3 regions of the Massilia sp. UYP34 genome follow, and region 1 is predicted to be linked to each of the others. Evidence: riboswitches for the same ligand, from Rfam matches in the RefSeq annotation. Region 1 holds a riboswitch; each other region holds the start of a gene.

What was found. Region 1 has a riboswitch for cobalamin ahead of ACZ9AQ_RS23675 (TonB-dependent receptor domain-containing protein). Riboswitches for the same ligand answer to the same signal wherever they lie in the genome.
Region 2: linked by a shared signal. The riboswitch ahead of ACZ9AQ_RS03065 (cobaltochelatase subunit CobN) and the one ahead of ACZ9AQ_RS23675 (TonB-dependent receptor domain-containing protein) in region 1 are both predicted to bind cobalamin.
Region 3: linked by a shared signal. The riboswitch ahead of ACZ9AQ_RS13065 (TonB-dependent receptor family protein) and the one ahead of ACZ9AQ_RS23675 (TonB-dependent receptor domain-containing protein) in region 1 are both predicted to bind cobalamin.

The regions. Positions count from the first base shown of each region.
Region 1 is NZ_JBWBRF010000035.1:3,338-13,217, reverse strand. It holds gene cobT (nicotinate-nucleotide--dimethylbenzimidazole phosphoribosyltransferase) at 1-944, shown strand, start outside; gene ACZ9AQ_RS23685 (adenosylcobinamide-GDP ribazoletransferase) at 941-1,723, shown strand; gene ACZ9AQ_RS23680 (histidine phosphatase family protein) at 1,723-2,265, shown strand; cobalamin riboswitch at 2,273-2,505, shown strand; gene ACZ9AQ_RS23675 (TonB-dependent receptor domain-containing protein) at 2,571-4,448, shown strand; gene ACZ9AQ_RS23670 (FecCD family ABC transporter permease) at 4,506-5,528, shown strand; gene ACZ9AQ_RS23665 (ABC transporter ATP-binding protein) at 5,536-6,315, shown strand; gene cobO (cob(I)yrinic acid a,c-diamide adenosyltransferase) at 6,312-6,938, shown strand; gene ACZ9AQ_RS23655 (cobyrinate a,c-diamide synthase) at 6,932-8,236, shown strand; gene cobU (bifunctional adenosylcobinamide kinase/adenosylcobinamide-phosphate guanylyltransferase) at 8,233-8,793, shown strand; gene cbiB (adenosylcobinamide-phosphate synthase CbiB) at 8,787-9,719, shown strand; gene cobD (threonine-phosphate decarboxylase CobD) at 9,712-9,880, shown strand, end outside.
Region 2 is NZ_JBWBRF010000001.1:689,981-699,860, forward strand. It holds gene uvrA (excinuclease ABC subunit UvrA) at 1-627, opposite strand, end outside; gene ssb (single-stranded DNA-binding protein) at 1,072-1,575, shown strand; gene ACZ9AQ_RS03060 (ROK family transcriptional regulator) at 1,828-3,117, opposite strand; cobalamin riboswitch at 3,259-3,478, shown strand; gene ACZ9AQ_RS03065 (cobaltochelatase subunit CobN) at 3,659-8,071, shown strand; gene ACZ9AQ_RS03070 (MotA/TolQ/ExbB proton channel family protein) at 8,068-8,526, shown strand; gene ACZ9AQ_RS03075 (hypothetical protein) at 8,523-8,843, shown strand; gene ACZ9AQ_RS03080 (ThuA domain-containing protein) at 8,899-9,666, opposite strand; gene ACZ9AQ_RS03085 (glycosyl hydrolase family 28-related protein) at 9,676-9,880, opposite strand, start outside.
Region 3 is NZ_JBWBRF010000006.1:251,107-260,986, reverse strand. It holds gene ACZ9AQ_RS13075 (thiol:disulfide interchange protein DsbA/DsbL) at 1-485, opposite strand, end outside; gene ACZ9AQ_RS13070 (cobalamin-binding protein) at 634-1,509, opposite strand; gene ACZ9AQ_RS13065 (TonB-dependent receptor family protein) at 1,514-3,502, opposite strand; cobalamin riboswitch at 3,571-3,810, opposite strand; gene ACZ9AQ_RS13060 (DODA-type extradiol aromatic ring-opening family dioxygenase) at 3,898-4,725, shown strand; gene ylqF (ribosome biogenesis GTPase YlqF) at 4,876-5,823, opposite strand; gene ACZ9AQ_RS13050 (hypothetical protein) at 6,121-7,326, opposite strand; gene ACZ9AQ_RS13045 (hypothetical protein) at 7,336-8,235, opposite strand; gene ACZ9AQ_RS13040 (histone deacetylase family protein) at 8,322-9,254, opposite strand; gene ACZ9AQ_RS13035 (AAA family ATPase) at 9,462-9,880, shown strand, end outside.

The sequences.
Region 1 (9,880 bases):
GCCTCGGACGACTGGAATCGCTCGCCGCCCAGCTGGGCATGATCCAGCGCTCGACCAGGGTCAGCATCGACCGGCCGGCGATCCTGGTGTTCGCCGCCGACCACGGCGTCGTGGCCGAAGGCATCTCCGCCTTCCCGCAAGACGTCACCTGGCAGATGGTCGAGAACTTCCTGGGCAACGGCGCCGCCATCAATGTGTTCGCGCGCCAGAACGGCTGCGCGCTGCACGTGGTCGACGCCGGCGTGAACCACGATTTCGGCGAACGCGCGGGACTCGTGCACCGCAAGGTTGCCAACGGCACCCGCAACTTCGCGCTCGAACCGGCCATGACGGCGCAGGAATGCGCGACCGTGCTCGAACACGGCATGGCCCTGGCGCGCGACCTGCCCGGCACCGTGATCGGCTTCGGCGAGATGGGCATCGGTAACACGACGTCCGCCGCGGCCCTGATGCACAAGCTGACCGGCCAGCCGCTCGCGCGCTGCGTCGGCGCCGGCACCGGCCTCACGCCACAGGGAGTCCGCCACAAGGCCGACGTCGTCGCGGCCAGCGTGGCCCGTCACGCGCACGCCGTGCAGCCGCTCGAGGTGCTGGCCACTTTCGGGGGCTTCGAGATCGCGATGATGGCCGGCGCCATGCTCAAGGCGGCCGAACTGCGCAAGGTGCTGCTGATCGATGGCTTCATCGTCACCAGCGCGCTGCTGGTGGCCGCGCGCCTGCAGCCGAACATCCTCGATTACTGCGTGTTCTCGCACTGCTCGGGCGAGCATGGCCACGCCCTGCTGCTCGAGGAGCTCGGCGCCCGTCCGCTGCTCGACCTTGGCCTGCGCCTGGGCGAAGGCACCGGCAGCGCGCTCGCCCTGCCCCTGCTGCACGCCGCCGCCAACTTCCTCAACGAGATGACCACCTTCGCCTCGGCGCAGGTCAGCGAACGCTCGGCATGACGCACCAGCTGCGCCTGTTCTTCATTGCGCTGCAGTTCTTCACGCGGCTGCCGATTCCGCGCTGGGTCGGTTTCGAACCAGGCTGGCTGAACCACGCGTCGCGCTACTTCCCGCTGGTGGGCGTCGTGGTCGGCGGCATCGGCGCGCTCGTCTACCTGGTGGCCGCGCACTGGCTGCCCGCGCCGGTGGCGGCCGTGCTGTCCACCGCGGCCACCATCTACCTCACCGGCGCCTTCCATGAAGACGGCTTCGCCGACACCTGCGATGGCCTGGGCGGCGGCATGACGAAGGAACGCGCGCTCGAGATAATGAAGGATTCGCGCGTCGGCGCCTATGGCGCGATCGGCATCGTGTGCATGCTCGGTGCGAAGCTGGCCCTGCTTGCCAGCCTGCCGCCAGCCAGCGCCATCGGCGCCCTGCTGCTGGCTCATCCCCTCTCACGTCTGGCCGCCACCTCCCTGATCTGGCAGATGGAGTACGCCCGCGCCGAGGGCAAGGCCAAGCCGCTGGCGGTGCGCATGAGCGATCGGGAGTTCGGCATCGCCGCCGTCACCGCACTGCTGCCCGCGCTTGGCTTGCTGGCCTTCGGCCTGCTCGACCTGGCCGCGATCGCCGCCGCCGTGGTCGCTGCCATGGTGGTCACCTGCTGGCTGGCCCGCAAGCTCACGCGCCGGCTGGGCGGCTATACCGGCGACTGCCTCGGCGCCGTGCAGCAGCTGGCAGAGGTGGCGATCTATCTCGCGGTGCTGGCCACGCTCGGCCGCGGCGCGCTGGGCTGATGCGCCTCTACCTGGTGCGCCACCCACGGCCCGAGGTGCCGGCCGGGCACTGCTACGGTCGCAGCGACCTGGCGGCGAACCAGGCCGACGTCGAACGGGTGCTGGCCGCACTGGCGGGCCAGGGACTGCCCGGCGCGATGCCGGTCTACGCCAGCCCGCTGATCCGCAGCGCGGTCCTGGCGCAGCGGCTTTCGCCGGCGCCGGTATTCGACGCCCGCCTGGCCGAGATCGACTTCGGCGCCTGGGAAATGCGCAGCTGGGACGACATCCCCCGCGCCGAGATCGACGCCTGGAGCGCCGACCTGCTGCATTACCGCCCCGGCGGTGGCGAAAGCGTGATGGACGTGGCCGCGCGCGTGGCGGCCTTCGATGCCGATATCCGGCGCGCTGAACACCCACAGGCCCTGATCGTCTGCCACGCCGGCACCATGCGCCTCCTGCATTCCCTGTACCTCGGCGGCACGCTACTCGATGCCGCGCTACGTGCGGCCCAGGCGCCACACCGGATCGACTATGGCGAAGTGATGATGCTGGAAACCTGACGACGCCTTATAATGGGCGCGTTTTGGTGCTCGCGCCTGCGTTCGCAGTCGCAGTTAAACGGGAAACACGAAGCTCCTTTCAAGGGCCAACGTGTGCTGCCCCCGCAACGGTAAGCAAGTGCCGCATGCTCTCCCCGAGCCATGCGGCAAACCGCCCCCTCATACCACTGTGCGCGAGCATGGGAAGGTCGGACGGCCATACTTGTCAGCCCGGATACCGGCCAAAAGGTGGCGTCGCCTCGCGCGATGCCGTTCAATCTGGCCTACGGGGACGTCGGCTGGTTGCCCTTGATAAGAAACAATTCATGAATTTTCCAGTAACCCGGCAAGCCGCCGCGGTCTCGCTTGCCCTCGCCGTCATCTCGTCCGCCGCCGTCGCCGACGCTCCTTTACCGGCTCCTTCGCCTGCTCCTGCGCCTGACGCCACGCCCACCGCCGACACCGTGGTCGTCACCGCGACCCGCACCGCGCAGCGCGCCGCCGACGTCATCGCCGACACCACCGTCATCGGCGCCGAAGAAATCGCGCGCTCCGGCGCCGGTTCGGTGGCCGACATCCTGCGCCGCCAGCGCGGCATCGAAATCTCGCGCAACGGCGCGGCCGGCGCCGCCACCAGCGTCTTCATCCGCGGCGCCAACGCCAACCAGTCCGTGGTCCTGATCGACGGCGTGCGCTTCGGTTCGGCGACCACCGGCACCGCCAGCTGGAACGCAATCCCGCTGGGCGCCATCGACCGCATCGAGATCGTCTACGGCCCGCTCAGCACCCTGTACGGCGCCGACGCCATCGGCGGCGTGATCCAGATCTTCACCCGCAAGGGCGAGGGCGCGCCGGTGGTCACGGGCTCGGTCGGCGTGGGCAGCAACGCCACCCGCCAGCTGGATGCCGGCATCTACGGCAGCAGCGGCGGCCCGAACGCCGTCAGCTACGCGTTCGGCGCCGGCTACGAGGACTCGGACGGTTTCTCGTCGACCCGCCCGGGCGCCTTTGGCTACAACCCGGACGAAGACGGCTACCGTCGCCGCAACGCCAACGGTCGCGTGACGATGGCGCTCGCGCCGGGCCACGAGATCGGGGCCCAGTTCCTGGCCAGCCGCCTGTACAGCCAGTACGACAGCGGCGCCGCCAGCTACGACGTCCACAGCGACAACGACCTGAATACCGCCGCGGTCTTCATGCGCAACCAGATCCTGCCAAACTGGCACAGCACGGTGCAGTACGCGCGCTCGGAAGACAAGTCGGGCAACTTCACCAATGCGACGCCGTCCGGCGCCAGCCGGATCGACACCCGGCAGGACGAATTGAGCTGGCAGAACGACATCGCCATCGGCCAGGACACCCTGCAACTGCTGTACACGCACCGCAAGGAAGAAGTCGACTCGATGCGCCGGTCGCGCATCACCAATTCGTATGCGGCCGCCTACTCGGCCAGGCGCGGCCCTCACCTGGCCGACGTCAGTGCGCGCCACGACCGCTCGGTCTACGGCAGCAAGAACACCGGCGCCGCCGGCTATGGCTATGACTTCGGCAACGGCCTTCGCGCCACCGCCAGCGTCGGCACGAGCTTTCGCGCCCCGACCTTCAACGAGCTGTACTTCCCCGGCTACGGCCTGGAAACCAACAAGCCCGAGAAAGGCCGCAACCGCGAAGTGGGCCTGCGCTACGACGGCAACGGCTACCGGCTGGATGCGACCTACTTCCACAACCGCCTGACCGACATGATCGTGTCGAGCACCCCGTGCCCGGACGGCGTCAACCGCAGCTGCGCCTACAACGTCAACGAAGGGCTGCTCGAAGGCTTCTCGCTGGCAGGCAGCACCCGCCTGATGGGCGTCGACCTGCGCGCCAGCCTCGACTGGCAGGATCCGCGCGACGAGACCACCGGCAAGCAACTGGCGCGCCGTGCGAAGAAGCACGCCAGCTTCGGCGCCGACTACACGATGGGCACGCTCAAGACCGGCCTTGAACTGACGGTGTCGGGCGAGCGTTTCGACGACGCCGCCAACAACCGTCGCCTTGGCGGCTACGGTTTGCTGAACCTGCACACGACCTGGCAATTCACGCCCGACTGGTCGCTGCTGATGCGCCTGGACAACGTCGCCGACAAGCAGTACGAGATCGCGCGCAACTACGGCACCAGCGGCCGCACCTGGTTCGCGGCCCTGCGCTACGGCATCCGTTAAGCTATAACCCCTGCCCGCGGCAACCAGGCCGCGGGTGTCCGACACCGACAGGCCAGCATGCAAGCATCCGTCCCGCCGCTACGCCAGCGCGCCACGCTCATCGTCGGCGCCATGCTGGCGTTTTCCATTGCCACCCTGCTGTTCGCGGGCATGACCGGTTCGATCCGGGTGCCGCTGGACGAGATTCCCGGCGCGCTGCGCCAGCTCGCCAGCGGCCATCCCGATTCGCTCTCCGCTTCCCTGCTCGAGCTGCGCGCCAGCCGCGCGCTGGTGGCGTTCGCGACCGGCGGCGCGCTGGCCCTGGCCGGCCTCATGATGCAGGCGCTGCTGAGGAACCCCCTGGCCGATCCGTACGTGCTGGGCGTGTCGTCGGGCGCCTCGGTGGGCGCCCTGCTGGCGCTGCTCCTGATGGCCTCCACGCTGATGGTCGACGCCGCCGCGCTGGTGGGGGCCATCGGCGTGGCCATGCTGCTCTACCTGCTGGCCCGGCGCGGCTTGCGCGGCGACCAGGCGCTTGACTCCGGCGCCTCGATGCTGCTCCTGACCGGCGTGATCATCTCGGCCCTGTGCGGCTCGATCGTGACCCTGATGCTGTCGATCGCGCCCGAGGGGCGCCTGCGCAGCATGATCTTCTGGCTGATCGGCGACCTGGCTGGCGCACCGCTGCGCCTGGCGCCCTGGCTGGTGCTGGCGGGCTGCCTCCTGTATGCCATGCGCAATGCGCGCGCCATGAACATGGTCGCGCTGCATGCCGAGAATGCGGTGACGCTGGGCGTGCGCGTGGGCGCGCTGCGCAAGGGCCTGTTCTTCGTCTCGGCCCTGCTCACCGCCAGCGCGGTCACCAGCGCCGGCTCGATCGGCTTCGTCGGCCTGATCGTGCCGCACGCCTGCCGCTTCGCCTTCGGGCCCGACCACCGGGTCTTGATCCCGGCCGTCGTGCTGGCCGGCGGCGCCTTCCTGGTGCTGTGCGATACGCTGGCGCGCACCATCGTCGCGCCGCAGCAACTGCCGGCCGGCGCCATCACGGCGATGATCGGCGCACCGGTCTTCCTCTACCAGTTGCACCGCCTGCGCAAATGAGCACGAAATGAGCACAATCTCCACCCTCGACCTGCTGCTGTCCGTCGGCGAGCGCACCCTGGTGCGGGGCCTCGACTGGACCGCCCGCGCCGGCGAATGCTGGAGCGTCATCGGCCGCAACGGCGCCGGAAAAAGCACCTTGCTGCGCACCCTGGCCGGCCTGCAGCCGCCCAACGCCGGATCGGTCCAGGTGAACGGCCGGGCGCTGAGAGACTGGCCGCTGACCGAGCTGGCGCGCGAGCGCGCCTTCCTGGCCCAGTCGCGCCACGACGCTTTTGCCTACACGGTGCTGGAGAGTGTGCTGTCGGCGCGCCACCCTTACCACGCCGACCGCTACTGGGAGGGCAGCGACGACCACCAGGCCGCCCTGCAGGCCCTGGCCTCGATGGAAGTGGACGACCTGGCCGCGCGCGACGTGCGCACCCTGTCCGGCGGCGAGCGCCAGCGGGTGGCGATCGCCGCCCTGCTGGCCCAGCAAACGCCGCTGCTGCTGCTGGACGAACCGGCCAATGCGCTCGACCTGGCGCACCAGGTGAGCGTGATGGGGCTCCTGGCCCGCCTGTGCCGCGAGCAGAACCGGACCGTGGTCATGATCGGCCACGACCTGAACCTGGCTGCGCGCATCTCGACCCACGTGCTGCTGCTCATGGGCGATGGCCGCTGGACCGCCGGCCCCACCGACCAGATCATGCGCCCGGCGCTGCTGGGCGACTACCTCGGCCATCCGATCGACATGATCGAACACGGAGGCCGCCGCATCTTCATCCCCAAGGAGGGTTCCGCATGACCGACATGACGCCAGACCAGACCGCTGCCCTGAACGAACGCCACCGCGCCCGCATGGAGCGCAAGAAGGCGGTCATCGATGCAAAAATCGCTGCGGCCGACAAGGAAATCGGCATCGTCATCGTCAACACCGGCAACGGCAAGGGCAAGAGCTCGAGCGCGTTCGGGATGGTGGCGCGCGCGCTCGGCCACGGCATGCAGGTGGGCGTAATCCAGTTCATCAAGGGCGCCATGTCGACCGGAGAAGAAACCTTCCTGCGGCGCTTTCCCGACGAGGTGCGCTTCCATGCGATGGGCGAAGGCTATACCTGGGAAACGCAGAGCCGCGAGCGCGACATCGCCAAGGCTGAGGAAGCCTGGGCGCTGGCCCGGCAGTTCCTGTCCGATCCCGCGATCGGGATGGTGGTGCTCGACGAACTGAATATCGCCCTAAAGTACAAATACCTCGACGTGCACACCGTGATCGCCGACCTGCTCGATCGTCCGGTGATGCAGCACGTGGTGATCACCGGCCGCGCCGCGCCGCCGGAACTGATCGCGGTGGCCGATACCGTCACCGAAATGAACGTGGTCAAGCATGCGTTCAAGGCGGGCATCGCGGCCCAGGCGGGGACCGAATGGTGACCGGCGCCCGTATCGTCCTGGTGGCGGCGATGTCGTCCGGCCAGGGCAAGACGACGGTGACTGCCGCGCTGGCGCGGCGTCTCGTGCGCATGGGCAAGCGCGTGCGGGTGTTCAAGTGCGGCCCCGACTTCATCGACCCGATGCTGCTCGAACGCGCCAGCGGCGCGCCGGTCCACAATCTCGACCTGTGGATGGTCGGCGTCGACGCCTGCCGCCAGCGCCTGCACGACGCCGCGCGCGAGGCGGATGCGATCCTGGTCGAGGGTGTGATGGGCCTGTACGACGGCTCACCGTCGGCGGCGGACCTGTCGCGCGAATTCGGCATCCCCGTGCTGGCGGTGCTGGACGCCTCGGCGATGGCGCAGACCGCCGGCGCGGTGGCGCAGGGCCTGCGCGACTATGGCCCCGTCGAGATGGCCGGCGTGATCGCCAACCGCGTCGCCAGCAGCGGCCACGCGGCGATGGTGAAGGAGTCGCTGCGCGACATCGCGCTGATCGGCACCCTGGCGCGCCAGGACGATCAGCTGCCCGAGCGCCACCTGGGCCTGGTGCTGCCGGGCGAGGTCGAAGAGCTGGACCGCATCCTGGATGCGCTGGCCGACGACATCGATGTCGATGGGGCGGCGTGGGATGCGCTGCCCGTCATCACGCCCGCATCCACGGCCACGGCCACGGCCCTGTCGCCAATAGAGCCGCTGCTGGCGGGACGCACGATCGCGATCGCGCGCGATCCGGCCTTCGTCTTCGTCTACCCGGCGAATATCGACCTGCTCGGGCAACTGGGCGCGCGCATCAGGTATTTCGCGCCGCTGTCCGACGAAGCGGTGCCGGAAGACGCCGATGCCGTCTACCTGCCGGGAGGCTATCCCGAGCTGCACGGCGCGCAGCTGCAAGCCGCCCAGCGCTGGCGCGACTCCATTCGCGCGGCGCACGCGCGTGGCGTGCCGATCGTCGCCGAGTGCGGCGGCATGATGGCGCTCGCCGATGGCCTGACCGATGGCGAGGGACGCCGCTTCGAGATGGCCGGGCTGCTCGCCGGCGAAGTCAGGATGCAGAAGCGCCTGGGGGGACTGGGCATGCATGCGATGCCGACGCCGCAGGGCGAGATCCGCGGCCATACCTTCCATTATTCCGTGCTCGACTCGCAGGTGGCGCCGCAAGCGCATACCGTGAAGCAGCGGACCGGCGCCCAGGGCGAAGCCGCCTACCGGGTCGGCTCGCTGTTCGCGTCCTACTTCCACGGCTACTTCCCTTCCAATCCGCGCGCGGTGGCCGCCCTGTTCGGAGCGCGGCCGTGAGCGTGACCCTGGTCTTCGGCGGCGCGCGCTCGGGCAAGAGCGCCTGGGCCGAGCGCATCGCGCGCGAATCGGGCAAGGAGGTCGTCTATGTCGCCACCTCGTGCGCCGGCGACGGCGAGATGGCCACGCGCATCGCCCATCACCGCGAGCGGCGCCCACCCGAGTGGCGCACGGTCGAAGAAGAACTGGCGCTGGCGCCCACGCTGCGCGACTGGTGCGCGCCGCAGCGCCTGGTGCTGGTCGACTGCCTGACGCTGTGGCTCAGCAACCTGATGTTCTGCGACGGGCGCGACTATCCCGAGGTCGGCGCGATCGAGTTGCCGCCACGCTTTCATCAGGAGCGCGCGGCGCTGCTGGCCCTGCTGGACGCCGGTCCTGCGGGCGACGTGATCTTCGTTTCGAACGAAGTCGGCATGGGCATCGTGCCCTGGGGCGCGATCTCGCGCAGCTTCGCCGATGAAGCCGGCCGCCTGAACCAGGCGGTGGCGGCGCGCGCCGACCGCGCGGTGCTGGTGGCGGCCGGCCTGCCGCTGGTATTGAAGGGAGCGCCGTGCTGACCGGCCTGTCGCTGTCCACGATCGCGCTGCTGCTCGTCGCCGGCGTCGCGCTCGACCTGCTGCTGGGCGAGACGCGGCGCTGGCATCCATTGGTCGGCTTCGGCAAGCTGGCCGGCTTCATCGAGCGGCGACTCAACCATGGGCAGTCGCGCCTGGCGCGTGGAAGCCTGGCCTGGGCGCTCGCCGTCCTGCCATTGAGCCTGCTGTGCCTGGCGCTGACCGACCTTGCCGGCGCATGGCTGCATGCGGTGCTGCTCTATGTCTGCGTTGGCCTACGCAGCCTGCGCGACCATACGTTGCCGATTCACGCGGCGCTGTGCGCCGGCGAGCTGGCGCAGGCGCGCACGCTCACGGCGCGCATCGTCAGCCGCGACACGGCGCACGCCGACGAATCCGACCTGGCCAAGGCCAGCGCCGAATCGCTGCTCGAGAACGGCAACGACGCCGTGTTCGGCACGCTGTTCTGGTTCATCCTGCTGGGCGGACCAGGCGCGGTGCTGTTCCGGCTGGCGAACACGCTCGATGCGATGTGGGGTTATCGCAGCGAGCGCTTCAACCTGTTCGGCCGCTGCGCGGCGCGTATCGACGACGCATTGAACTACCTGCCCGCGCGCCTGACCGCACTGTCGTACGTGCTGCTGGCGGGCAGCGGTCGCGCGCGCGCCTGGCGGTGCTGGCGCGCCCAGGCCCCGGCCTGGAGCAGCCCGAACGCCGGGCCGGTGATGGCCAGCGGCGCCGGCGCCCTGGGCGTGTCGCTGGGCGGCGCCGCCGTCTACGATGGCGAAGTGGAACAGCGTCCGCCGCTGGGCCTCGGGCCTGCCGCCTGCGCCGGCGACATCCTGCGCGCCTGGCGGCTGGTGCTGCGCACGACGTGGCTGTGGGCCGGCGTGGTCTGCCTGCTGGCGGCCGGAGTGTCATATGCTTGAACACGGCGGCAACCTGCGCGACGCCGCGCGTCGCTTTGGCCGCGACGACTGGGTCGATCTGTCGACCGGGATCAATCCGCATGGCTATCCGGCGCCGGCGCCGTCGAGCGCGGCGTGGCGCCGCCTGCCCGAGTCCGACCCGGCCCTGCTCGCGGCGGCGT
Region 2 (9,880 bases), on a different contig from region 1:
CACGACGTCGATGCTGTGCTTCTCGGTCTTCTTGAGCTTGGGCAGTTCATCGATTTCAACAATCTTCGCGGCATTGACGCCGCTGGCGATGCGAAAGCGCACGAAGCCCTGGGCCTGCATTGCCTGGAACAGGTCGCCGTGCTCGCCCTTGCGGCCGGCCACGACCGGCGCCAGGATCATCAGCTTGGTGCCTTCCGGCATGGCGAGCACGGCATCGACCATCTGCGACACGGTCTGGGCCGCCAGCGGCTGGTGCGGGTGCTGCGGGCAATACGGCGTGCCGACGCGCGCGTACAGCAGGCGCAGGTAATCGTGGATCTCGGTGACGGTGCCGACGGTCGAGCGCGGGTTGTGCGAGGTCGCTTTCTGCTCGATCGAGATCGCCGGCGACAGGCCCTCGATCAGGTCGACGTCCGGCTTTTCCATCAGCTGCAGGAACTGGCGCGCATAGGCCGACAGCGATTCGACGTAGCGGCGCTGGCCTTCGGCATACAGGGTGTCGAAGGCAAGCGACGACTTGCCCGAGCCCGACAGGCCGGTGATCACGATCAGCTTGTTGCGCGGCAGGTCGAGGTTGATGTTCTTCAGATTGTGCGTGCGGGCACCACGAATGCGAATTTCTTCCATTAAGTTGGGCAGACTTTCTATCAGTTTTTGCGGGGCCGCAGACGCCAGCGGCGCGGTAGGCGGGCCAATCGGGGAGAACCCGTAAGTGTAGCGCGTTTTTGTTTCGGCTGTACATCTATCCAGTGGTTGGCGTACCATGGATGCCCGTATGGCATGCCTTTCTGGAAAGCGGCGAGCGCCGCAGACAGCCGGGTCTGTCGTATGTGGGCCATTCTCCGGGCGCTTCAATGACAAAACGCTCAGAAAGCGAAAAAATTGTTGGATCCGGAATGCGATGACCGTTTTTCGGGCTGGATTGCACCGTTTAGAACGCTGACTCCAGCCAGTAAAATCCACTTTTGAAACCGCGTCGCTGGCCTCATAATATTGAATTGCAACACCACAGTTCCCTGACGCTTAGTCAACTGCAGAGTCAGGGCTCACAACATTATCCAAGGACACATCATGGCATCAGTCAACAAGGTCATCATCGTCGGCAACCTGGGCCGCGATCCGGAAATTCGCTACATGCCGAGCGGCGACGCCATCGCGAACATCGCGGTCGCCACGTCGTACAAGTCGAAAGACCGTAATACCGGCGAACAGAAAGAACTGACCGAGTGGCACCGCATCTCCTTCTTCGGCCGCCTGGCCGAGATCGTGGGCCAGTACCTCAAGAAAGGTTCGTCGGTCTACGTCGAAGGCCGCCTGCAGACTCGCAAATACACCGACAAGGACGGCATCGAGCGCTACGCCACCGACATCATCGCTGAAAACATGCAGATGCTGGGCGGTCGCCAGGGTATGGGCGGCGACAGCATGGGCGGCGGTATGGGCGGCGGCATGGACGACGACTACTCGGCCCCGCAGCGTCCGGCCCCGCGCCAGGCGCCACCGGCCCCGGCCGCACGTCCGCAGCCGAAACCGGCGCCGAACTTCTCGGATATGGATGACGATATTCCGTTCTGAGGCTGCCAGTCTGATCAGTACGACGAACCCTGCGAGTGCACCACTCGCAGGGTTTTTTTATATGCGGTGATCCACTCGCCTGGCCTGGAACGGCACTCGGCTACCGTTGATATGCAAAATATTCCCGTCCGCCCTTGGCCCGCAGTGCGGCGACGATGTCGTCGAACTCGTCGCCGGCCTCCCACGTGATGGCGCTCGCCCGATTCATGCCGCCGTACCCGGAGGGGTAGACGACACCCCGCGCTCGCCTTGCTAGCGCCGCTCCGCCTTCAGGAACAACCCGTGCGCCGGCGCGAAGTTCGCATGCAGCGGCAGGTAAGCCGCGCCGATCACCTTGGCCGTCATCCCGATCGTCCCCGCCATCACCAGCGGCCGCTCGGTGCCCTGCCAGCTGTAGCGCGTCATCTGCTCCTGCATCGCGGCGATCAGGCGTTCGAGCAGGGGCCGGCTGACGGCGCCGTCGACGATCACGCCATCCAGGTCGAGCAGGCAGGCCGCACCGGTCACGCCGAAGGTGATCGCATTGGCGGCTTCCTCGATCCATTGCAGGGTCACCGCTTCCCACGGGCCGCTCAACAGGCGGTCGTCGTTGAAGGCGAGCGGCGCCAAGCCCGCCTGCGCATGCATTTCTTCCAGCCGCACCAGCGAAGCCGCCCCGAGCAATTGCGGCGCCACGCCGCGTTCGTCCGTTCCAGCCAGGCCCAATGGCATCGAACCGATCGCGCCGGCGTTGCCGAACTGGCCGCTGTGCGGCTCGCCATCGATCACCAGGCCGCCGCCGACCAGGGTGTCGACGAACACGTACAGATAGCTTTTCAGCGTGCGTCCGCGGCCGGCAACCAGTTCGGCCACGCAGGCTGCGATCGTGTCCTTGGCGAAGTCCACGCGGAGCGGCGTCATGGCTTGCAGGCGGATGCGCAGGTCGACCCGGCGCCAGGCTTCGGCCTGATGCGGCAGCAGGCTTTCCAGGCCATGCCAGGTGCCCAGCGTGAGCGGGGCGGCCAGGCCGATGCCGGTCAGGCGCGGCGCCAGTTCCGGGCCAAGAAAGGCGTCCACCTCGCGCAGCCTGGCGTCGATGGCGGCGAAAACCTGTTCCACGTCGGGGCTGGCGTAGGGCGTCGACGACTGCCAGCGCAGCGCGCCCGTGAAATCTAGCAGCACCACGTCCAGCGCGCGCCTGCCGATCTGGATGCCGATCGAGAACGCGCCTTCCGGATTCAGGGCGATCGGCTGCGACGGCTGGCCGACCTTGCCGCGCACGGCGTCGCGCTTGACCACCAGTTGCTCGTCCAGCAGGCGGTTGATGATCACCGAGGCCGTTTGCGTACTGAGCTTGGTCAGGCGCGCGACTTCGGCCTTGGGCAGGCTGCCATGGGTGCGGATCGCCTGCAGCACGACCCGCTCGTTGAACTCGCGCATGCCCACCTGGTTCGAGCCGACGGTGCGCAGCAGCGGCATCGTGGCGGGATCAACGGCGGGAGACGGTGCGTTATAGGGCGGCATGGCGCGGCGTTCGATGGGCAGGGCAGCGGGAGACGGCAAGTATACGTCCTTCCGCTAAATAAACCTATGCGACTTATTTTTCGGGCCGATCGGGCGCGGTTGGTTGCCGCGCCGGGCCTCTTCGCGCTTGCCTGCCAAGAAATAATGCGGTGACAAGCGATCGAACTTGGCGGTAGAATCGCGCCCAATCAAGTGAATGGTGCCTTCCTGCTCGTCTGCAGGGAGGTGAAACGGGAAGCCGGTGACGTGCGCGATAGCCATCGCGCGCCAGTCCGGCGCAGCCCCCGCTGCTGTAAGCCTGACGACCCCGGTCGAACGCCACTGTGCCCCGTGCACGGGAAGGCAGGACCGGGGAAGGAAGACGGCGAGCCAGAAGACCGGCCATCCACGATGCATCCGTACGTCCCGGGGTGAGGGCGTGCCTGTCGGTTGTTCGTCGTTCCTTCTTCGTTTGCTCGCATCATGCGCTGCGATCGTTCGCCCATGCGGCGCGCGCAAGCGTCCCTGTTCATCGTGGAAGGATGACGGCTGCCTGTTGTCGTGCGCGCGTCAAGCGCGCAGCTGAAAGGTCGACGTTCACATGAACACGCTTCTCCTGGTCCGCATCCGCGCTGCGCTGACGTTTCTGCTCGCCTCGTTCTTGCTCACCTCGTTCCTGCTCGCCTGCATGGCGGGCTTTCAGCACGCCAGCGCCGCCACCCTGTTCGCGGTGGTCACCGAGCGCGCCGCGCCGGGCGCCGTCGAAGCCGCCCATCGCCACCTGGCCAGCCATCCGCAAGACCGCATCCTGCTGCGCACCCCGGCCCAGCTGATGGCCGCGGGCGAGCGCGAAGTGGCGCAGTGGATCGGCGGCGCCGACACCATCCTGGCGGTGTCGCTGTTCGGCGACCCGGCGCGGCGCATGAAGGATGCCCTTGCGCGCCACGCCAGGCCGCACGCCGCCGTGCTGGCGCTCAACGGCGAAGCGACCCTGAACCTCATGACGCGCTCGCGCCACGGCAGCCTGGCCGGCTTCTCGCCCGAGCTGCTGCGCCAGCTCTCGGGCGAAGCGCCGCCGCAGGCCGCGCTGCGGGCGGCCGAGGGCGACCCCGCCGCCCGCCACTGGCTGGCCGCGCGCCGCGTGTGGCAGGCGGGCGGCGTCGACAACACCGCGGAACTGATGCGGCACCTGCTCGCGCCAGGCACGCCCCTGGCCGATCCGCGGCCGGAGCCGACCCTGCGCCTGCGCAGGGGGCAGCGCGAGCTGCAGGACGCCGGCGCCTGGGGCAATGCGTCGACGCTCGGCTTGCGCGAGCGCCCGACCGTGGTCGTGCTCGACCTGGCGAACATGGATGGCGTGGTGCCCGCGGCGCTGTGCCGGCGCATCGAAGAGTTCGGCCAGCCCTGCGTGCAACTGCTCACGCGCTGGGGCGGCGCCTCGCGCGAAGCGCTCGAACGGCTGCCCGAGCTGGTGGCGCCGGCGAAACCGGCCGCGCTGGTGGTGCTGCAGGACTTCGTGGTCGGCGCCGCCGAGGGCCGGGAGGCGGTGGAGGATGCTTTCAAGCGTTTGGACATCCCGGTGTTCAAGGCGATCCGCCTGTCGGACCGCACCGCGATGCAGTGGCAGCTGTCGCCCGACGGCTTGCCGCCCGATTCGGTCCAGTACCGCGTGGCCCTGCCCGAGCTGCAGGGCATCGGCCAGCCGATGGTGGTGGCGGCCCTGGGCCAGGCCCGGCGCGACCGCCAGACCGGCATCGAGAACCGTCCGCCCGTGTTGCTGCCGGCCGAAGTCGACCGCCTGTCGGGGCGCGTGGCGCGCTGGCTGGCGCTGCGCGCCAAATCGAACGCGGACAAGAAGATCGCGATGGTCTACTACAACCATCCGCCGGGCCGCCAGAACATCGGCGCCGACAACCTCAACGTGCCGGAGTCGCTGTTCGGGATGCTGCATGCGCTCAAGGCGGCGGGTTACACGGTCGGCGAGCTGCCGGCTTCGCCCGAGGCGCTGCTCGACATGATCATGGCGCGCGGCGTCAACCTGCCGGAAGACCGCGCCGCCCTGCGCGAAATGGCCGGCGCCGTCAACGGCGTCCCGGCGCAGGAGTACGCGCGCTGGTTCGCGACCCTGTCGCCGCGGGTGCGGGGCGAGATGCGGGACGGCTTGCTGGGGCGCCTGCATGCCGACGTGCTGGCGGCCGAAAAGGCCGGCGAACGCGCGCTGGGCCGCAAGCAGGCCGCGACCGTGATCGAGGAGCTGCTGCACCTGGTCGAAGGCGTCGATCACCCGCAGCGCGTGCAGGCCACACGCGACCTGCATGCGCTGGAAGACGGCTATATGGCCTGCCTCGACGAAGCCAGGGCGCGTGCCTGCCAGTCGCTTGCGCCCCTTTACCGGCGCCTGATCGGATACGGCATCGAAGGCATGCGCGGCTGGGGGCCGGCGCCGGGCAAGGTGATGGTCGACGGCGGCAAGATGCTGGTGCCGGGACTGGTGTTCGGCAACGTCTTCATCGGCCCGCAGCCGCCGCGCGGCTGGGAAGTGGACGAGGAACTGCTGCACGCAAACACCAGCATCACCCCGCCGCACCAGTTCCTGGGCTTCTATCACTGGATCCGCGACCGCTTCAAGGCCGACGCCGTGGTGCACGTGGGCCGCCACTCGACCTATGAATTCTTGCCGGGCAAGGCCGTCGGCCTGTCGAGCGACGATTATCCGAGCCTGATCGCGAGCGACCTGCCGGGCATCTACCCGTATATCGTCGACGGCGTCGGCGAAGGCACCCAGGCCAAGCGCCGCGGCCTGGCCGTCATCGTCGACCACCTCACGCCGCCGCTGGCCGCCACGCCGCTGTACGACGAGCTGCTGTCGCTGCGCCAGCTCGTCGAGAGTTTTGAGGCCGCATCGTCCGAATCGCTCAAGGCCCAGGCCGCGCAGCTGATGCGCGAGCGGGTCGTCGCCCTGAACCTGCGCGCCGAGCTGGAAGCGTCGATGTCCGACGTGCTGGCGGTGCGCGGCATCGGCTTCGATGCCGCCGACGACGACCTGCTCGCGCACGAGATCGGCCACTATCTCACCAAGCTGCAAGAGAAATTCATGCCCCACGGCCTGCACGTGTTCGGCCGGCCGTGGAGCCGCGAGTCGCTCGACCTGATGCTCGATTCGATGAAGAAGAGCGGCATCGACGACCCCGACGTCGTGCATAAACTGCGCGATTCGCCGCGGCGCGAGATGGCGGCGCTGCTGGCCGGCCTGGATGGCCGCTACATCGAGCCGGGCAAGGGCAACGATCCGCTGCGCTCGCCCGAGGCGCTGCCGACGGGCCGCAACTTCCACGCGGTCGACGGCGACATCCTGCCGACCCGCCTGGGGTTTGGCCTGGGCCGGCAGATGGCGGGCAAGGCCGCCGGGCGCGACCAGGTCAATGGTGGAGGGGTGGGCAGCGAAGGCATCATCCTGTGGGCGTCCGACGCCGTGCGCGACGAAGGCGTGATGGTCGGCTTCGCGCTGGCGATGATGGGCGCCGAGCCGGTGTGGAACGCGCGCGGCATCGTCACCGACGTGAAACTCACGCCCGGCGCCATCCGGCGCGATGCGGTGGTCACCACCTCCGGCCTGTTCCGCGACCTGTACCCGAACCTGATCCGCCTGATCGACCGCGCCGGCCGCCTGGCGCTGGCGGCGTCGGCGCAGGCGCTGGTCGAGCAGGACCCCTCCTTGCGCGAAGCGCTTCAGGCGGCGCTGGCGCCGATCGAAGGCGCAGGGGATGGCAAGGGCTGGGGCAGCGAGCCGGCCACGGACAACCGCGTGGCGCGCGAGTGGCTGACCCGCCAGCGCGCGCTGGCGGCGGGCGGCATGGCGGCGGGCGAGGCCGGGCAGGCCGCCGCGCTGCGCGTGTTCGGCGATGCGCCGGGCGCCTACGGCACCGGCGTGAATCGCCTGACCGAGCGCTCCGGCGCCTGGCGCGAGCGCGAGGAGATCGGCCGCGCCTACCGCAACCGCATGGGCCATGCCTATGGCCTGGATGCCGACGGCGAATCGCGCCACAAGGCCTTCGACGTGGCGCTGGACGGCATCCACCGCACCTATCATGGCCGCGCCAGCAACCTGTATGGCCTGCTCGACAACAACGACGCCTTCGACTACCTGGGCGGCCTGTCGCTGGCGGTCGAGATGCGCACCGGGCGCGTGCCGGACGCGCTGATCCTGCAGCATGCGCGACCGGGCCAGGCCGACGTCGAGCCGCTCGCCAGCGCCCTGCTGGGCGAGCTGCGCGGACGCTTCCTGAACCCGGCCTGGCTGCGGCCGCTGATGGACAACGGCTACTCGGGCGCGCGCACCATGGGCCAGGAATTCATCGAGAACCTGTGGGGCTGGCAGGTCACGCGCCCCGACCTGGTCAAGAACTGGGCCTGGGACGAAGTCAAAGCCGTCTACTTCGATGACCGGCACAAGCTCGGCCTGCCCGAATTCCTGGGCCTGCGCCACAACGCGCACGTGAAGGCGCACATGCTGGCGGTGTTCATGGTGGCCGCCGAAAAGGGTTACTGGAAGACCGACCCGGAGACGATTCGCCGCATGGGCGGAGAGCTCGCGCGCCTGGTGGCGGCCAACGGCCTGCCGGGCAGCGGCCATACGGCGCCACACCATCCGATGTGGGGCTGGCTGGCGCCGCAACTCGATGGCGCCGACGCCGCCAGCCTCGGCGTGACGCTGGCCAAGGCGCGCGGCGAGATGCTGCCGGTGGCCGCCGCGTCGGTTCCCGCAGCGGCGCAGACCGCGCCAGCGCGGCAGGCGGCGGTATCCGGCGCCGGTGCGACGGCAGAACCGGCGCCGCCCGCGCCCGCTCCAGAACCGATGCGCGTCTACGAACTGACCCAGCGACCCGAACCCGCGCAGCCCGCCGCCGGGCGCATCGTGCAGGCGCTGGCCATCCTGGCCGCCTGCCTCGCCCTGTTCTCGCTCGGCCTGTGGCGCGGCCGGCACATCCCTCAACCTCTCAGGAGTCATCCATGATCGAAACCCTTTCTTCGGACTTTATTTCCTATGGTTGGCTGCACGACGCCGTCAGTTGGCTGCTCGCGCCGTCCCTGGCGGCGCTGCTGGCCGGCTGCGCGATCGCGCTGGTCGAATCCGGCATCGCCGTCGGCGAACGCTTCCACGGCTTGGCCAGGCTGCGCGACAGCGGCGATGTCGAGGCGGTGCAGCGGATTGCCCGCCACCGCCTGGAACGCGCCGATCTGCTGGCGCGCATCCCGCCGATGCTGGGCCTGATGGCCACCATCATCCCGCTCGGGCCGGGCCTGGCGGCGCTGGGAGAAGGCGACCCCGCCAAGCTGGCCAGCGCCGTGACCGTCGCTTTCGACGCCACCGTGCTGGGCCTGGTGGCCGGCATCGGCGGCCTGGTGATCGGCAAGCTGCGCCGCCGCTGGTACGAAGAGACGCTGGACGCGATGGAGTCCCGGGCATGACTACGCGCGCAAAACTGCGGCTGTACCGCCACCTCGACGCGCGCTTCGACCAGGGCGACGAAGATCCGCGCGCCAGCCTGGTCAACCTGGTCGACGTGATGCTGGTGTTCGCCTGCGGCCTGATCGCCGCCATCGCCGGCGCGCAAGGGGCCTTGACGACGCCGCAGCCGGTGGAGAAGGGGCGCCAGATCGAGCGTCCCGCCAGCGGCGTGACCCGGGACGGCAGCGGTTACGACCGCGTCGGCGAAGTCTATCGCGACCCCGCGACCGGCCAGCTGGTGCTGATCGAACCCGCGCAAACCGAGAGCAAACAGTGAACGCCGGTTGCCGACCCCGCCCGTTTGCCGCGGCGAGCGCCCTGCCGTGCGCCGATCAGCGCTGCTGCCCGCGGCCGGTCGCCGCCCAGTAGATCCCGCCCAGCAGGTGGCCCAGGTAGTGCGGGTCGCGGTACATCTCGCCGTTGTGCCCGAGCGTGGTGACGAACACGCGGCCCTTCTCGTGCTGGTGGTGCCAGGCGATCGGATGGTCCTTGCCCATGCCCTTGACCGTCTGGCCCGGCCAGATCAGGGTCGGGTCGTAGCTCGACTCGTCCACGTTCAGCACCGGGTTGATCGTCACGTTGTAGGGATTGGTGAACGTGTAGAACTCGTCGCTCCAGACCCAGCGCTCGGGCAGGCCGAAGGTGGCGGGGAAACGCTTGTCGACGACGGTCACCACCCCGGTCTGCAGCTTCGGATGCAGGCCGACCGTGCGCCCCACCATCTTCTCGAACCAGACCCAGTCGTTCGGTTTGGCGATCGCCGCGCGGTGCACCACCACGGCATTGCCGCCGCCGCGCATGTAGTCCTCGAAGTTGGCGCGCTGCGCCGGGTTCAACTCTTCGCCCGGCGTGTTCAGGAACATCACGGCGGCATACTGTCTCAGGTCGCCTTCGAACACCTGCGTCTTGTTGGTGTAGGACAGCGCGAACGAATGCAGCTTGGCCAGGCGCTCCAGGTTGTCGCGCGCGATCGGAATGTATTCGTAGTGATACTTGCCGGGCGTGGCCAGTACCAGCAGCTTGAACTGGTCTTCGGCCAGGCTGGGCGCCGCCGCCGTCATCAGGACGACGGCGCCCAGCATCGTTGTCACGCGTACCATGGGTTCTCCTCAGTCGATCCGGGTCGAGTACAGCGAGTGATGGCTCAGGATGAACAGCGTGCGCTTGTCAGAACCGCCGAAGATCAGCTGCAGCGGACGCTCCGGCACGTCGATGCGGCCCTTTTGCTTGCCATCCTTGCCGTAGATGAAGACCTGGCCATTGGCCACATAGACGTCGCCGTTCGGGCCGACCGCCGCGCTTTCGCCGCCGCGG
Region 3 (9,880 bases), on a different contig from region 1:
GGCAGGCGCTTGAGCTTGGTCTGCACGCCGAACGAGTTCCACGCTTCCAGGAATTTCGCCTTGTCCAGGCCGTTCGCGGTGGCCCAGGCGATGATGTCGTCATCCTTCATCAGGCGCTTGCGCTCGACGTGCACGGCGCGGAACACGCGATGATGGTACTGCTCCAGCTTGCCCATGGCGTCGAGCGTCAGGAACAGGCGGGCTTCGGGATCGCTGGCGCCCTGGAACGGCAGCGGGATGCGGCGCATCACGATGTTGTCGCCCTGCTTCTTGACCCAGTTCACCAGGGTCGGCTCGAACGCGTTGCAGGCGCCGCAGTGGTAGGCGAAGAACTCGACCACTTCGACCTTCTTGCCCACGGTCTGGGTCGGCTGCGGGTTCGCGAGCACGGTGTATTCGGCGCCAACGCGCGGATCGGTTGGCGAAGCATTGGCGAAACCGGCGACCAGGGCAGCGGCAACGAGGGCGAAACGCAGGGTGCGCATAAAATCCTTCCGAAAGAATGAACGAACGACCGCGAGATTACCACTTTTTGTCAATTCCCTGTCCTGGGAGCGCAATTTTTTGCATTTGCTTACGCCTGAAACAGCCGTGTGGTGATTGTCAATCCATGCCGGCGGCGTCGTCAAGTCGTCAAGGGCGGCGCCCGCGCGCCTGTTCGAGCAGCGCGCAGATACGGGCGGCGCCCTCGGCCGTGCGCGGCCCCGCCCGGCTGGTCAGGTCGCCATCGATCTCGAACAGGTTGCCACGTTTGACCGCCGTCATGCCCTTGTAGGGTTGCCAGATCTTCCAGCCGGGATTCGTGGGATCGTCGCGCTTGCCGACCAGGATGACTTCGGGATCGGCTTCGATCACCGCCTCGACGCCAACCTCGGGCGCGATCGTCTTTTGCGCGCCGAACAGGTTGCGGCCGCCGCACAGGCGCAGGATGTCGCTGGCGACATGGTCGTCGTTGAGGGTGTACAGCGGACGGTCCCACACCTGGTAGAACACACCGACCGGCGGCCGCCCGGCGTAGCGCGTCCTGAGCGCCGCGATGCGCGCCCCGTAGTCGTGCGCCGCGCGCCGGGCCGCGGGCTCGGTGCCGAGCAGCCGGCCCAGGCGCAGCAGGTTGTCGCCGACCTGCTCCAGCCGGCTCGGCTCGCTGTAATAGACGGGAATCCCCAGCCGCGCCAGCTGCTCGACCTGGCGCGTCGGGTTGCCGCTATGCCAGACCACCAGCAGGTCGGGCTTCAGCGCCAGCACGCGCTCGACGTCGATCCTGTCGTAGCTGCCGACCAGCGGCAGCTTGTTGGCCGCCGCGGGATAGTCGCTGTAGTTCACGGCGCCGACCACGCGCGCGCCGCCGCCGGCCGCGAACAGCAGCTCGGTGACGTGGGGCGCCATCGAGATCACCCGCTGGGCCGGCCGCGCCAGCGTGACCGTGCGCCCGGCGTCGTCGACGACGGCGATCGCCGCGAGCGCGTTGACTGACGTTGCGGCCAGCACGGCCGCCAGCGCGGACTTCATGGCTTCAGAAGTCGAAGCGCAGCGACAGTTTCAGCTGGCGGCCGTCGCTCGGATAGATGCCGGCGCGGCAGCTGTAGGCCTGGCTGTAGTACTGGCGGTCGGCCAGGTTCAGGCCCGACACCGCCACTTCCCACGGGCCGAAGCGGCGCGCATAGCGGGCGTCGATCGTGGTGAACGACGGCATGCGGGTGCTGCAGCCGTTGGTGAAGTCGTTGCCGTAGCGCTGGCTGTCGACCCAATGGGCGCCGATGTCGGCGCTCTGGCCGTCGCCCGGCGTCCAGGCCAGGCGCGCGGTGACGACATGCCTGGGCACCAGCACCATCTCGCGGCCGGCGTTGGGGCCGTCGCGGAACTCGGCCTGCACGTATTGCCACGCGCCGGTCAGGCGCCAGGCCTTGGCGAAGATCGCCTGCCCTTCCAGCTCCACGCCCTGGCGCCGGGTCGGATCCAGGTTGGTGTTGGCGCCGAAGCCGATGGTCGGGTCGAAGAAGATCTCGTCCGTCAGGCGGTGGCGGAACACGCGCGCCGTCGCCTTGCGTGCCTCAGTGCCGGCGCTGACGCCCAGTTCCAGGTCGCGCGAGGTTTGCGGCTCCAGCACGTCCAGGGTCGAACGGTAGGCGTTCTCGTCGATGTTGGCGATGCGGTAGCTGCGGCCGGCCTTGGCGAACACGGTCACGCGTGGCATCACGTCGATGCTGCCTTCCACGGTCCAGGCGTTGAGCGACTGCCTGCGGTGCTCGCCCACGACCGGCGGGAAGGCCAGCGGGTCGCTGTAGTCCTTCTCGAAGCGCTCGTGGCGAGCGCCGACCGCCAGGCGGGCGTTGTGCGGCGCGTTCCAACGCAGTTCGTCGCGCAGGTAAAACGCTGTCGCGTCCTGGCGCGCGGCGCCGGCCGAGAAATCGGCGCTGACGTCGCGCTCCCAGCGGATCAGGTCGATGCCGGTGACAAACTCGTTGCGCTTGCCGCCGAGGTCGACGGTGTGGCGCAGGCGCGGCGAGAACTGGGTCTGCTCGGATTCGTAGATCGATGCCGAGGTACCGAAGAAAGGGGACACATAGGTCGACGCAACCTCGCGCTCGCGGTGCGACAGCTCGGCCGCCAGCTCGAAGGCGCCGACACGGTGCTCGACGAACGCGGTCAGGCGATCGGTGTCGAGCGAGCCGAAATCATCCGGCGTATTGCTCTGGGTCGGAATGGCCAGGAACTGCGCTTCGGTCAGCGAACCCGGCAGGCGCGAGTCGGACCGCGCGCTCTCGAAACGCAGGCCGGCGCGGCCATTCGGCGCATAGGCGAACTGCACGCCGCCGCTGAAGCTGGTCTGCTCGTAGCGGTTGTTGTCGCGGTAGTTATCGGTGCGGCGGTCGCTTACTGCGGCGTCGAACGACCATGGGCCGGCGCCGTGGGTGACCGACGCGCGCAGGTCGCGGTGGTCGAAGCGGCCGGCTTCGACGAACAGCGAGCCCGAAGTGCCATCCTTGCCGGCGCCGCGGCGGGTGACTATGTTGATCACGCCGCCGGTGGCGCCGTCGCCGTACAGCACGCTGCTGCCGCCGCGCGTGATCTCGATGCGCTCGACCGTGTCCACGGGAATGGTCGACAGCACCGTGTGCGCCAGCTCGTTCTCGTTCAGGCGCACGCCGTCGACCAGCACCACCGTGTTCTGGGCGCTGTTGGTGCCGAAGCCGCGCAGGTCGAGGCCGAAGTCGGGCGAGCCGTCCAGGCTCTGGCGGCCGAACACGCCGCCGATCTTGCGGATCGCGGCATTGACGTCAAGGGCGCCGGCGCTGCGGATCTGCTCGGCGGTGATGACGCTGGCGCCGATCGGCGTGGCCTGGGCCGGAAAGCGCGGGCCGGTGATGAGGACCGAAGGGATCGTGTGCTGGGCGGTTTCCTGGACGCTGTCCTGTGCTGCGGCCTGGGTGGCGAGGGCGGACAGGGCGACAGCGCAAGCCAGTGCGAGTGGCGCGCGGCGCGGTGCGGCTGCAAAAATCATGATGAATGTGTTCTCGATAAAAGGCACCGGCCTGCTTCCCCGCAGCCCGGAGTCAACGGAAACGCATGGCGCTTCCACCTGCTTTGGCCGGTATCCGGGCTGGCAAGCATGGCGGCCTCACCTTCCTGCGCGGCATGCACAGTGGTTGTCGAGAATGCCTGCCGCGCTGCAAATGCAGGCGCGGCGCTTGTTGACCGTTGCGGGGGCAGCACACTTCCATGGCGGCGCGTGGCGCGGCCATGTCGTGTTTCCCGTTTAACTTCGCGCGCCTGGAAGCGCGCGAGAGCACCAAAACGGGGCGATTATACCTTGACAAGATGCAGCCTGACCGGCCGCCGGCAGCTTGCTGCGGGATCGGCTACCATCGTTGTTTTCATGCTTCAGAAGGAACGGCCATGGCGCGTTTACCCACCTATTTCGTTTCGCACGGCGGCGGCCCCTGGCCGTGGATGCGCGAGCAGTACGGTTCGGCCTATGACCAGCTGGCCGCCTCGCTGGCCGCGCTACGCGCCGAGGCCGAAGGAAAGGCCCACGACGCCGTGCGCGCGGTGCTGGTCGTGAGTTCGCACTGGGAGACGCCGCAGTTCATGGTGTCGTCCGGCACGGCGCCCGGCATGATCTACGACTACGGCGGGTTCCCGCCGCACACCTACCAGGTCAAGTATCCGGCCCCGGGCGAGCCGGCGCTGGCGCGGCGCGTGGCTGACCTGCTCGAGGCCGCGGGTCACCCGGCCGCGCTGGACGCCGAACGCGGCTTCGACCATGGCACGTTCTCGATGCTGTACCCGGTCTATCCGGAAGCGCGCATGCCGGTGGTGCAGTTGTCGATCCGGCGCGACCTGGATCCGGCCGCGCACCTGGCGGCGGGCCGCGCGCTGGCGCCGCTGCGCGACGAGGGAATCCTGATCATCGGCAGCGGGCTGTCGTACCACAACCTGCGCCAGTTCGGGCCGAACGGGCGGGAGGCGTCACGCGCCTTCGATGGCTGGTTGCAGCACGCGCTGCTCGAACTCGATCCTGCCCAACGCGAACAGGCCATGCTGCGCTGGGAGGCGGCGCCGATGGCACGGGCGGCGCACCCGCGCGAGGAACACCTGATCCCGCTGATGGTGGCGCTGGGGGCGGCCGAACAGGAGGCGGCGGCCTGCGTCTATCATGAAGACGCGTTCATGGGGAATTTGACGGTGTCGAGTTTCAGGTTCGGGGCGGCGCCGCAGGCTTGAACAATTTGCTGCGGCTCCAGCACGTCGTACCCGCGGAGGCTGGTATCCAAGTACTGTCGGCGCCGTCGAAACGCTAGCAAACTTAGGTACCCGCCTTCGCGGGTACGACGGGTTTGGGCCAACGATGAAAACCGCGGCCCTGGGGCGGCCTTAGGTCCCGCGCTTGCCGCGCGCCGCTTCGTCGGCCTTTGCGGCCGCCTTCTCGGCCGCGATGCGGGCCTTCTCGGCCACCTCGGCCTGATGCTGGGCCAGGCTGGCCGCGCGCGACTCGGGCGTCTCGAGGCTGATGCGGCCCAGCGCACCCTGGCGGTAATCCTGCAAGAGCGTATGCGCCGCCTTTTCGTAATCAAAATCGCCGCCGCGCACGCGGAAACCACGGCGCTGGGCCACGCCTTCGATCACGGCCACGCCGTCCATGCCCTCGGTCTTGAAGCCGTAGCGCGCCGTGAGTAGTTGCGGATAGCGCTGCAGCAGCAGGTCGCCCAGGTATTCGGCCACTTCTTCCTCGACCAGCGCATTGGTGCCGATCGCGTGGCTGGCGGCCAGCATCAGGCCGTCGCTGGCCATGGCGATCTTTGGCCACAGCATGCCGGGGGTGTCGACCAGCACCACGTTCTTGTTCAGGTACAGGCGCTGCTGGGTCTTGGTCACGGCCGGCTCGTCGCCCACCTTGGCCACGCGCTTTTTCAATAGCGCGTTCATCAGCGTCGATTTGCCGACGTTCGGGATGCCCATGATCATGATGCGCAGCGGCTTGGTCGGCACGCCGCGGTGCGGCGCCAGCGACAGGGCCAGGTCCGGGATGCGGGCGACATCGGCCGGCTTCTTGGTCGTCATCGGATAGGCGGTCACGCCTTCCTGGGCATCGTAATAGGCTTTCCAGGCGGCAGTCGCGTTCGGGTCGGCCAGGTCGATCTTGTTCAATATCTTCAGGCAAGGGCGCTGACGAAACTTGCGCAGCTCTTCCACCAGCGGGTTGCAGCTCGCCTCGGGCAGGCGCGCATCGAGGACCTCGATCACCAGATCGATGTTTTCCATCTGCTCGGCCGCTTCCCGCTTGGCCGCGTTCATGTGGCCAGGGAACCATTGAATAGACATACTATTGCTCTCTTAATCTTTCGTCCAAGGCGCTATTTTACGCTGTGCGTCGACATAAACGGTGACACAACCGGTGCGGCGCCGCCACAACGCCGCTTTCCATCGCGCCCGCCGTTGAGCTAATGCAACACGGATGACCTATTCCACGCGCACACTGCCCTCTTGCCTGAACACGACGGAGACGGACATGCGTACACGGGAAAAACTGAAGCGGTCGCCGGCACGCTGGTATGGCGTGCTGATGCTGTGCGGCGCCATCATGGTGTCGGCGCTGGTCGAGCGCTTGCCCCTGCTTCCCTACTGATCCGTCCGGCCCTGCGCATCCGCTCTGCAGTCGGCCGGCGGCAGCGGCGCCTGCGGATCGACGCGCGCCAGCCGCGCCCTGGCCGCGGCGCGGTCCTTCGCATACTCGGCCAGGTAGCGGCTGCGCTCCTCGCTCTGCCACTCGGTATCCGGCACGCCGTCCAGCGAACGGGTGCGGCTGGCAAAGACCTTTCCCTCCAGGCGCGGCAACAGCAGGCGGTCGGGGTCAAGATTCTCGCGCAGCAGATAGCCTTCGACGTCGCGCAGCAGCAGCGGCAGGCGCGGCGCGCCGTCGTGCAGCAGCTTGCCGTGCACCCTGAGCAGCACCTGCTGCGCGCCCTGCCCCAGCACCTCGTTGAAGGTGGCCAGCGCGAATGGCCGGCCGTCCGCATCGTCGACGCGGCCCGTGACCACGTAGCGCCCGGGCAGGCGCACGTCCAGCGGCAGCGCGAACTGCAGCGCGCCGCCGTCGATCGCCTCGCGCGGCGCGGCGCTCCAGCTGGCCGGCGACTGCGGCGAGTAGATGACGTCGAACAGCACGAAGCCTTCGCGGCCGCCGGCCTGGTAGCGCACCTCGAGCCGGATGGTGCCGTGAAAGCCGGCCAGCGCCGTCTGCGCCGGCGCGAATGTCCCGCTCCAGGCGCCGCCCTCGTCGGCGAACGGCACGGCGACCCGCGGCGCCGCACGGCTCTGCCCATAGGTCATGCCCTGGGCCAGCGCGCGGGTGACGACCAGCGGCAGCGGCTGGCCGCCCGCGTCCAGCGCGCGCAGCGAGAAGCGGCCCTCTTCGCCGGCCGCCAGGTAGACCCGCGACTGCGCGCTCTGCAGCTGGATCTCGGGATGGCTGTCGCCGCCCTCGGCCCGCATCGGATTGGTCTCGAGCAGCGGCTGGTTGGGGTACAGCTGGTCGGGATGGTGGCCGGCCGGCCGCGACTCGTGCGGATAGCGCGAATGCGCCAGGTAGCTGCAATAGGTGTGGTCGGTCAGGCGCACCTGCTCGACCAGCTGGCGCCGGCGCGCGGCCTGCTCTGCCTGCGGGGGCGCGGCCGGCGGCGCGGCGATGGACGGGGCGGACGGCGTGGCCGGCGCGGACGGCGCCGCGTCGGACCCCGCCTCGCCGCGGTCCACCAGGACCATCAGCCCCAGGCCGATGCAGGCCGCCACGCCCGCCGCGGCCGGCCAGCGCCAACGCCGCTCCATGCCGGCCCCCTAGTTGGCGGTATTGACCATGGCCTCGCGCACGACCCCGATGATGCCCTCCCAGTTGCCGTCGCCATAGTGGTCGACGCTTTCGCGGTCGTCGCGGAAGGCCACCGAGTGCCAGCTCCACTTGACGCTGCCGCCCTGGTTCGGTTCGGTGCCATAGCGCAGGTCGTCGCAGAACCAGTCGCCCGGATTGCAGAGCGAGCGCCCGGAATTGCCGGCCGCGCCGCCGCTGCTGTGGTAGGCCACGACCTCGTCGTCCTGGCCCGGCAGCAGGAACGAGTACAGGGTGCCGCGCGCGCCGGCGTAGCGGTAGAACCAGATGTTGCGGGTGTCGTTGTGGTTGTACATCGCGCGCGCCGTGCCGGTGCGCAGGTCTTGCACCAGCGGCTCGGAGGTGGTCCAGGCGCCGGCATTGGCAATCTCGGAGCCGCCCGCGGCGCCCGACGCCACCCTGACCCACTTGATGTTCCAGCCGCCCTGCACGCCGCCCGCGTCGCCGCAGACGCCGGCCGCATTCGGCGTGGCGTTCTTGATGCCGCGCGTGGTGCCGCCGAAGTTGGCCAGGGTGTACCCCAGCAGCAGCTCGCCCGCGCTGTAGGCCGCGATATAGCACCAGTTCTGGCCGGTGCAGAAGCAGTCGAGCGCGTCGCGCACGCGCACGCTCTGCGACGAGATGCTGCTGTAGCCGTCCCAGTTGACGGCCTTCTTGTTGACGCCGGCAGGTGTGGTGTCCGGCCCCCAGTAGCGGAAGTCGGCGTAATTGCCGGGCGTGCCGCCGCTGGTGCGGCCGTTGATCCAGAGGGTGTAATTGGCGGCATGCGCGCCCGCGACCTCGGCCAATCCCGCAGCCGCCAGCAGGCAGAGCGCACACAGGGTGTGCTTCTTGTTCGTCTTGTTGTTCACGGTGGACTCCTCCAAGCCCGGCATGCGCCGGTCATGGGTTAGTGCGTGAAATGCGCCGCTGAGTTCCGTGAAGCGGCGCCGACACCTTATTCGAGGTCGGCCATCACCTTCAGGTGCGCCACCACGCTGCGCCCCAGCGCCGACAGGTCGTAGCCGCCTTCCAGGCAACTCACCACGCGCCCGCCGGCGTGTTCCTTGGCCACCGCCATGATCTGGCGCGTGATCCAGGCATAGTCGGCTTCCACCAGGCCCATGCCGCCCATGTCGTCGTCGCGGTGGCCGTCGAAGCCGGCCGAGATGAAGATCATCTGCGGCTTGAAGGCGTGCAGCGCCGGCAGCCAGTGCTCCTGCACCAGCGCGCGCACCGCGTCGCCGGCGCAGTGCGCGGGCACCGGCAGGTTGACGCGGTTGGCCGTGACCGGTTCGACCTCGCTGTAGGGATAGAAGGGATGCTGGAAGAAGCTGGCCATCAGCACGCGCGGCTCGTCGCGGAAGGCGTCGGCGGTGCCGTTGCCGTGGTGGACGTCGAAGTCGACGATGGCCACGCGGTCCAATCCGTGGGCCTCGAGCGCGTGCCGCGCCGCGATCGCGACATTGTTGAACAGGCAAAACCCCATCGGCTCGGTCGGCGTGGCATGGTGGCCGGGCGGGCGCACCGAGCAGAAGGCGTTCGAGACGCTGCCCTTGATGACGTCGTCGGTGGCGGCCACCGCGGCGCCGGCCGCGCGCAGTGCCGCCCGGTAGCTGTAATGACAGAGCGAGGTGTCTCCGTCGAGCGGGTAATAGTCGCCGGGCGTGGCCGGCACGTGGTCGCGCACCAGCGCCAGCGCCCCTGGCGTATGGTTGCGCAGCACCTGCTCGAGCTCGGCGAGCGGCGCGCTGCGCTGCTCGATCAGTCCGTCCAGCCGGGCCAGGATCAGCTGGTCGTCGATCGCCTGCAGGCGGGCCGGGGATTCGGGGTGCCAGTTGCCCATTTCATGCTGCAGGCAGTCCGGGTGGCTGTAAATCGCTGTACTCATGGTGCTCTCGTCTCCGACTATGCTCATCCATTCACACCCTGCGCCGCCGTTCTCGCATAGAATCCTCTGGAACGGCTGGCGGTCGCCAGGGCATGAAGCTTGCCAATGGCGCTAATCTACCACGGCAAGCCGCGGCCCCGCTCGGCCGGCGCCATGGGCGCCCACCGAACGGCGCATCGACCGCATCGACCAACCCACGGAAAATCCATGTTCAATCAACTGCACGCCGCCGCACGCCAGGTCAACCAAGTCGTGGTCGGCAAGGAGCAGCAGGTGCGCCTGGCCCTGACCTGCCTGCTGGCCGGCGGCCACCTGCTGCTGGACGACCTGCCGGGCGTGGGCAAGACCACCCTGGCGCATGCGCTGGCGATCTCGCTCGGCCTGCGCTTCAACCGGGTCCAGTTCACCAGCGACCTGTTGCCGGCCGACGTGGCCGGCATTTCAGTCTACGAGCGCGACAAGAGCGAGTTCGTGTTCCATCCGGGCCCGATCTTTACCCAGGTGCTGCTGGCCGACGAGATCAACCGCGCCACGCCCAAGACCCAGTCCGGCCTGCTCGAGGCGATGGAAGAACGCCAGGTGTCGGCCGACGGCGTCACGCGGCCGCTGCCCGAGCCGTTCTTCGT